DNA from 2 places in the Paenibacillus sp. M-152 genome. Region 1 is predicted to be linked to the other one. Evidence: riboswitches for the same ligand, from Rfam matches in the RefSeq annotation. Region 1 holds a riboswitch; the other holds the start of a gene.
What was found. Region 1 has a riboswitch for S-adenosylmethionine ahead of EGM68_RS20815 (methionine ABC transporter ATP-binding protein). Riboswitches for the same ligand answer to the same signal wherever they lie in the genome.

Region 1 (4,377 bases):
CAAGAGAATCTGGGGTTTACGTTCAGCGGTTTCTTATTTTCTGCTTAAAATGCAGGGATAATTGCGCCTTGATATTTGTCTTCAATGAATTTTTTAGTTTCTGGAGATTGCAAAGCTTTAAACAATTTTTGGATCGCTTCGGAATCTTTATTGTCAGGACGTGCTACCAGTACATTAGCATATGGAGAATCTTTGTCTTCCAGTGCCAATGCATCCTTGGTCGGGTTCAGCTTTGCTTCCAAAGCGTAGTTTGTATTGATTAACGCAATATCTACTTCAGGCAACTGACGTGGCAGCATAGCTGCTTCCAGCTCTTTGAATTTCAGGTTTTTCTTATTTTCAGTAATATCTTTTACGGTAGCTTCAATGTTGCTTGCATCCTTCAGCTTGATCAGACCTTGTTTCTCCAACAGTAGCAATGCACGGCCTCCATTGGTTGCATCGTTCGGAATCGCTACTGTTGCACCGTCTGGAAGTTCATCAAGCTTTTTATATTTTTGGGAGTAGATACCGAATGGCTCCAGATGAACCGCGCCAATAGATACCAGATCCATTTTACGCTCTTTATTCATCACATTCAGGTAAGGTACATGTTGATAAAAGTTAGCATCCAGTTGCTTGTCGAACAATTGCACGTTCGGCTGTACATAGTCGTTAAACTGAACGACTTGAAGGCGAACTCCTTCTTTTTCCAACTGAGGCTTGATCGCTTCCAAAATTTCCGCATGTGGCACAGGAGAAGCTCCAACTTTCAGTTCGACTTCACGTGGTGATCCGCCTGTATTTTCGGCCGCATTGTTTGTATCCGATGTTGTGCTCTTTGTACCGCAAGCAGCCAGTACCGCAATTAATGTCAAGCTCAATACAGCCAATACCCATTTCTTCATGTTGTTACCCCTCCAATAATTTGTAATATTCAGGATCAGACGTCCTGATCAATAAGGATATCTATATGTTTTCCCTATTTCCGAGTATAATGCCGCACAAGGCGATCTCCTGCCATTTGCAGCAATTGTACCAATACGACCATCAGTACGACTGCAACGATCATTACTGCCGTTTCGTAACGATAATAGCCGTAGTTGATTGCCAGCGTACCCAGCCCACCGCCCCCGATCATACCGGACATTGCCGTGTACGATACGAGTGTAACGACGGTAATGGTTAATGCGGCAAGCAGGCCCGGAAGTGCCTCACGCAACAGCACACGCCGAATAATTTGTCCTGTCGAGGCTCCCATCGCTTGTGCAGCCTCAATGACACCTTTGTCCACTTCACGCAGAGACGTTTCGACAAGACGTGCAAAGAAAGGGGCAGCCCCGATAACCAATGGCGGAATGGTTCCCAGCACTCCGGTCGAGGTACCTACCAACGATCGTGTAAAAGGAATAAGTGCAACGATCAAAATGATAAATGGTACGGAACGCAAAATATTAACGATGAAGGATAATACAATGTACATCACCTTCATCAGAGTCAACGAGGAGCGGCTCGCCAGAAACAACAATATACCGAGCGGCAAACCAATAACGAGGGTGAACAATGCAGATGCCCCGAGCATCTGAAGGGTTTCTAGAGTAGAATTCCCCAGCTCTTCCCAACTCACTTGCGAAAAATCAAGTTCGCTCATTGTCAATCACCTCCACATCAAGTCCTTGTCCAGATACTTCGCGCAGCGTATGCTCTATATCTGAATGGTTTCCTTCAAAACGAACGATCAGCTGTCCATACGGTACATTTTTAATTGTAGAGATGGTTCCCTGCAAGATTGCAAAATCAACACCCGTACTTCGAGCCGTACGCGACAGAATCGCATCATAAGTTTTGCTGCCTAAGAAGGAGATACGTACCACCTGTGTCGATTCCCCGCTACCTGCAGCTGCAATCGCTGCTTGTAACTCCTCGGGATGTTCTGCCTCCCGCTGGATAAAGTCCTTAGTTACCTGATGCTGTGGCTTCAAAAATACTTCCGCCACCGGACCTTGCTCCACGATATCGCCCTGATGAATGACGCCAACTCGATCACAAATGCTTTGAATGACATGCATCTCATGAGTAATCAATACGATGGTCAAATTAAAACGTTGATTAATATCCAACAGCAATTTCAGGATAGACCCTGTCGTCTGCGGATCAAGCGCAGACGTCGCTTCGTCACACAGCAACACATGCGGATCACTAGCCAGTGCCCGTGCAATTCCTACCCGCTGCTTCTGTCCACCTGAGAGCTGTGACGGATATTTTCCACTGTGTTCTTCCAGCCCCACTAGTTCCAGCAGCTCACGAACTTTCTTGTCCATCTCCTGCTTAGGGGTATTTACCAGACGCAATGGAAACGCAATGTTGTCATACACTGTCGCCGAAGACAACAAATTAAAATGTTGAAAAATCATTCCGATTTTTCGGCGTTGCTTCTGTAACTGGGATTGACTCACAGTGGCAAGATTAACCCCATCTACCCATACTTCGCCTGAAGTAGGGCGCTCCAATAAATTAATACAGCGGATCAACGTACTTTTGCCCGCCCCGGAATGACCAATCACCCCGAATATTTCTCCACGCTTTATAGAAAGATTCAACCCGGACAACGCATTAACGCGTCGGTTGCCTTTACCATAATGCTTGGTTAATTGCTTAAGCTCTATCAACGTGCTGCGACCCCCTTCACTTCTTCCTTACCCTTTTAACCAGTTGTCATCTCTCAGGATTGTATAAAATCGCTATTTATTTATACAAAAAAGAGCCCCTTTCACAGAATGAAAAGGGCCCCACCTTGCGAACCTTTTCTCATCTGCCAAAATCGCTATAACTCTAGCGGTTTTGTAGGAATTAGCACCATATGTTCCCTCCCGGTGCATTACACCGGGAAAGAACGGGTTGCCGGGCTTCATCGGGCCAGTCCCTCCACCTCTCTGGATAAGAAAAATATGTTAAACTCCAGCTTTAGCTGTCCGTTTAGTTTATATAAAAAAATAATTCAAGCATTTTTCTGAAACTAGGTTTCAGTATAGATAGTTTACATTGCTTTGTCAAAGGATATTTTCTGTCATAATTATGGGCGCACTGCCCGGTTCTCCCATTGTTTCGCAGTATAAGAAAATGCGTTTGATAGCGACCGGCATACCATTTCCAAGCCCTGCTGCAAATCTTCCAGATGGTGATCGAGGTCCTCCAGTTGGATTTTGCCATATAAAGCACGGTGACGTTGCCAGAGATCATCCTGCATTTCCGTGTTCATATAGTGTATCTCCGTATTTCGCCGCTTACGCAGGCGATTGATCGCATCGTTGTATGTGTCCTTGATATCAATTAGATTATCGGTCAATACAGGATGCATTTTGAGATACTTCAGCTGTCGCAACACGGTAAAATAAGAATAGTGCGCCTTATACTGCCCTGTTTTCAAATCATACAGGTCATTCATCCAGTTACCCAACTTATCCAAAATAGAGAATACCCGCACAAACCCATCCTTATAAAAGAATACGTACAGGGCATAATCGGATTTTTCATCCTTGCTCATATCTTCAGCGTATCCGGCTTTTACTTTCATACGAAAAAAGGCGGCAGCATGATGACTCTGCTCCAGTTCATCCAAAGAAGACATCAGACCACGCGTCAAAATATCCGCCTTCCGAAAGTCATGAGTCGGATCACCACTGGCCTGGATTTGTCGTTCCAGCAAATGTAACATGTCTGACATGCTATTCATGGCATCCAGCAGGAAACCATTATTTACACGCGGGGGCTCGCCCAACAGCTTGCGTATCATGCTTCACGCCTCCTTCATATCTGTAAAATCCGGCTGTTAAGATGCTTTAATAGGCGTCAAGCGAAATAACTCGTCCATCGTTGATCTACAAGCCTAACAATATCTTCACGCGGCAGTACCTCATCAGGGTAGCCCGGCTTCATACGTGCATCCACCACAATCGGCAGCTTATAGTTCAGGTGATGCAAACGCACTTCGCTGTCAGCGTACATATCTGTAGCCGGGTTAAAGCGTGTGAATACCGTCCACAGGAACGAAGCTTGGGAGCGAACAACTTCTTTGGCATCGTCCACGATAAAGACAAGTGGCCACTCTTGCTCACCCGCAGCTAATCGCTCCAATACACGCGCAGCGAGTTCAGGCTCCTGCTCAAAGGACGAGCCGGATACAACGAGGCATCCTCCGCAATAGGGTTCGATGTCACGAATTCCCGGCAGATCGCCCCCTTCATAAACGCGAGGCAATTCACGCACAGGCTCGCCTACTCCCATCAGAATCGCCTTACTGCCATGATTCAGCTTACGGCCCGTGTAATCGAGTGTATCGTGAGACGTATGGTTGAAAATAAACAAATCTCTGGCTGGATTAAATCGTTCCAAAATGGT
Region 2 (4,377 bases), 2.8 Mb from region 1:
TTAGCCATAGAATCTCACTGCGCAAGCCGATGATTTCGTTCAAGTGCGACTTTTTCGTATGCATTAGAATGTCTTCTTCCAGCTTTTCAATACGAACCTCAATCCGGTCACCAACCAGAAAATAGTTGTCAACGATCAAGTCGACCAACAGATACATAAAACGGTCAGGCTGGCTGACTTCCTGCTCCCACAGCATAGGCTTGAGAGTACGAAGCTCATTGATTTTCTGCTTGGTCACCGTAATGATAAAATGGCGGCCGAGAAAAATGTTCAAAGCACGCAAAAATATTTCTTCATCATCAAAACGAATACTATTTACAACGATAAAATAATGGCTTTCATAAATTTCAATCTTTGGACGCTGTTCTTCTTCACTTAAACAGTCCTCTACTGCAAGATCATGCATAGAAAATAAGGGCTGGAGCACTGTCAGATCCTCGACATCGGCATCAATCCAATAAAAGCCTTCTGCCGGTGCAGTGAGCGCCATTTCAATTTCTTCGACAGGGGTAAAAACCCCGTTGTTAACCAAACGGATTTTCATATATGTCACTCCTTATGCTCCGTCGTAACGGAAATACGTTTACCTTAAGCATAAGGAATGGACTCAGTTAGCCAGTTAGCCGGTTCGGGTAAGCGTGCATATCATCAAAAGCAGAAGGCTTTTGGAGCATGCGGAGCCTGGCGTCCCGTCTTTCGGCAAGCTGAAGTCATTCCTATGCTGTTGTTCAGGGATCGCCGCCTATTCGGACTCGGGTCGCCTTCCATTCCGGATTCACCTCACAAATGGTCTTTTTTAGATTGCCACAGTATCGCAGAAAACACTCTAATCTACACTGCTGCACCATATTTTTGCCTATTAGCACTTGTATAGTATAACGCTCGGCCTACGGCCTTTCAAGCGCAAAATCATGGGCAAAATCAACAGCAGTCATATGAGCTTCTGCGACAGCGAGGATATGATTTAACCTATGGAAAAGGTAGACAAAATGTGAATGCAGGGCACAAATTTATAAGTCCATCTTGACGAAGCCCAGCCGATGCATTAAAGTGAACAACAAGAACTTTGTGAACCCAAAATGAATATAGCGAAATCTTATCAAGAGCAGGTGGAGGGACTAGCCCGATGATACCCGGCAACCGGCGATTTTTATCGCACGGTGCTAATTCTTGCAGGACTCGCGCTTTGTACAAAAAAGCGTAGCCCTGACAGATGAGAGAGGCGCATATGGATACAAATATGACCTTTCTCTAACTGAGAAAGGTCTTTTTATTATATGCTGGCATCTCTACCAGACGATTTTCGCACAACTTACCGATCAAGGAGTGAGTTTACATGCCGATTAAAATCCCAGACACGCTGCCTGCCAAGGAAGTGCTGGAGGGCGAAAATATTTTCGTAATGGATGAAAGCTTGGCTTATCATCAGGATATTCGTCCGTTGCGTATCGCCATTTTGAATTTAATGCCTACCAAGGAAACGACGGAAACCCAACTGTTACGCTTGGTCGGCAATACGCCGTTGCAAGTGGACGTTACGCTGGTGCATATGAAGTCTCATGTATCCAAAAATACATCGCAAGAATATTTGAACATGTTCTATAAAACGTTTGATGAGATCAAGAACAGTCGTTTTGACGGCATGGTCATTACAGGAGCACCGGTTGAACAGCTTGAGTTTGAGGATGTGAACTACTGGGAGGAGATCCGGCAAATCTTTGAATGGACGAAAACGAATGTAACTTCGACCATGCATATCTGTTGGGCCTCACAGGCAGGCTTATACCATCATTTCGATGTCCCTAAATACGGGCTCGACACCAAATGCTTTGGCGTATTTCCACACACCGTGATTAAACCTAAAGTGAAATTGCTACGCGGCTTTGATGAACTGTTTTATGCTCCTCACTCCAGACATACAGAAGTTCGGCGGGAAGATATTGATCATATTGCCGAATTAGAAGTCTTATCCGAATCCGAGGAAGCTGGAGTATACCTGGTAGCCACACTTGACGGTAAACAAATTTTTGTAACAGGGCATTCTGAATATGACCCGCTTTCACTTAAATGGGAATACGACCGCGATGTGGCCAAAGGACTGGATATTGACGTCCCCAAAAATTATTTTCCTAACGATGATCCTGAACGCATACCACCCTCTATCTGGCGAGCTCATGCTAATTTATTGTTTTCAAATTGGCTTAACTATTATGTATACCAAGAAACACCTTATGATATCGGACCTCAGATTTAAAAAGGGGCTTGTCGTTTACCCTTATACAGTAACACCTTGCAGTAGCGCAGCAGTATAGTCTTGGACATCCATTTTTGCAGCATATGTTATAGCACCTACTATGGAAGTGAACAGGAGGATTCATATGAGTGAGAAACAGTGGAAAATCGAAAGCAGATTGGCACAAATTGGTTCAATTGAGGAGCCAGTAACTGGGGCTGTTAATTACCCGATTTACCAATCTACGGCGTTCCGCCATCCCCGTCTGGGCCAAAGCACTGGGTTTGATTACATTCGGACGATTAATCCCACGCGAAAGGTACTGGAAGAGGCTGCTGCTGCACTTGAATCTGGTGATGCAGGCTTTGCTTGCAGCTCAGGTATGGCAGCGCTGCAAACTGTATTTGCATTGTTTGGACAGGGAGACCACCTCATTGTATCGCTGGATCTTTATGGCGGGACCTATCGTTTGCTAGAGCGTATTTTATCCAAATTTGGTGTGACCGCAAGCTATGTGGATACAAACGATCTTGAAGCACTCCAACAGTCATGTCGACCGAATACCAAAGCTGTATTCATAGAAACGCCTACAAACCCGTTAATGATGATAACTGATATTCAAGCGGTGGCTTCATGGGCATCACAACATGAGTTGCTTACTATTGTAGATAATACGCTGCTAACACCATATTTCCAGCGGCCATTGGAACTGGGTGCGGATATTGTGGTACATAGCGCAACCAAATATTTGGGCGGGCACAACGATGTGCTGGCAGGGTTGATTGTAACCAAAGGAAAAGAGCTGTCAGCTGAAATTTCCTTCCTGCACAATTCCATAGGGGCCGTGCTTTCCCCGAGCGACTGTTATCAGTTGATGAAGGGGATGAAGACGTTAGCGCTGCGCATGGATCGACATGAGTATAATGCAACGGTGTTGTCTAATTATTTACTGACGCATCCGGCAGTGGCGGAAGTATTTTACCCGGCGCTTGAAGGTCATCCGGGTCGTGAGATACAAAATAAACAATCCAGCGGAAACACAGGGATTTTCTCCTTTAAAGTAAAGGATGCTCGTTATGTGGAGCCTTTGCTTCGTCATATTAAGCTTATTGCGTTTGCCGAAAGTCTGGGCGGTGTGGAATCGCTAATGACTTATCCTGCTGTGCAGACACATGCGGACATACCGGCAGAAATTCGGGATGCAGTCGGGGTAGATGACAGGTTGCTTCGTTTCTCCGTAGGTATCGAGCATACAGATGACCTGATTGAAGATTTGCGTTCGGCACTGGAAGCGGCACGTCAAGAAGTAGAAGGAGGGGAGCAGCAATGATAGAGGATGCGAGGAAGATCGGAGAGGATCAGGACAAAGGGCGGAAATTCGCAACCAAGCTGCTGCATTTTGGCTCTGAAATTGACAGTGTTACAGGGGCATCGAGTGTCCCGATCTATCAAGCTTCGACCTTTCACCATCATGATATTTTTAATCCTCCACAGCATGATTATAGCCGCTCAGGTAATCCGACACGACAAGCTTTAGAAGATTATATCGCATTATTAGAAGGCGGAGCTTGCGGTTTTGCCTTTGCCTCTGGTATGGCTGCTATCTCCACTACATTTATGCTCTTATCGGCTGGTGATCATGTCATTGTTTCGGAGGACGTATATGGAGGAACATATCGACTGCTGACCTCCATCTTGAAACGGATGAATATCGAAACGACCTTCGTTGATATGACGGATCTCAACCTTGTGAAAGAGGCGTTGCAGGAAAATACAAGGGCTGTGTATATGGAAACCCCCTCTAATCCGACACTCAAAATTACCGATGTGGCAGGAATAACCTCTTGGGCAAGAGATAATGGGCTGTTGACGTTATTGGATAATACTTTTATGACACCTTATTATCAACGTCCGATTGAGCAGGGAGTCGATATTGTATTGCACAGTGCGACCAAGTTTTTAGGTGGACACAGTGATGTACTGGCAGGACTTGCGGTAGCTCGTACTGAATCATTGGGGAGACAAATCAAGCAGCTGCAGAATGGATTGGGTACCGTGCTGGCTCCGCAAGAGTCTTGGTTGCTTATGCGTGGGATGAAGACACTAGAGGCGCGTATGGCTCACAGCGAAAAAAGTGCAGCTAA

Region 2: another riboswitch for S-adenosylmethionine. It lies ahead of metA (homoserine O-acetyltransferase MetA); the one in region 1 lies ahead of EGM68_RS20815 (methionine ABC transporter ATP-binding protein).

What each region holds. Positions count from the first base shown of each region.
Region 1 is NZ_CP034141.1:4,755,134-4,759,510, forward strand. Features, by position in the region: gene EGM68_RS20805 (MetQ/NlpA family ABC transporter substrate-binding protein) at 45-887, opposite strand; gene EGM68_RS20810 (methionine ABC transporter permease) at 962-1,630, opposite strand; gene EGM68_RS20815 (methionine ABC transporter ATP-binding protein) at 1,617-2,648, opposite strand; SAM riboswitch class I at 2,785-2,923, opposite strand; gene EGM68_RS20820 (Cthe_2314 family HEPN domain-containing protein) at 3,053-3,772, opposite strand; gene EGM68_RS20825 (UbiD family decarboxylase) at 3,829-4,377, opposite strand, start outside.
Region 2 is NZ_CP034141.1:1,710,181-1,714,557, forward strand. Features, by position in the region: gene corA (magnesium/cobalt transporter CorA) at 1-544, opposite strand, end outside; SAM riboswitch class I at 1,094-1,220, shown strand; gene metA (homoserine O-acetyltransferase MetA) at 1,337-2,254, shown strand; gene EGM68_RS07710 (PLP-dependent transferase) at 2,379-3,563, shown strand; gene EGM68_RS07715 (aminotransferase class I/II-fold pyridoxal phosphate-dependent enzyme) at 3,560-4,377, shown strand, end outside.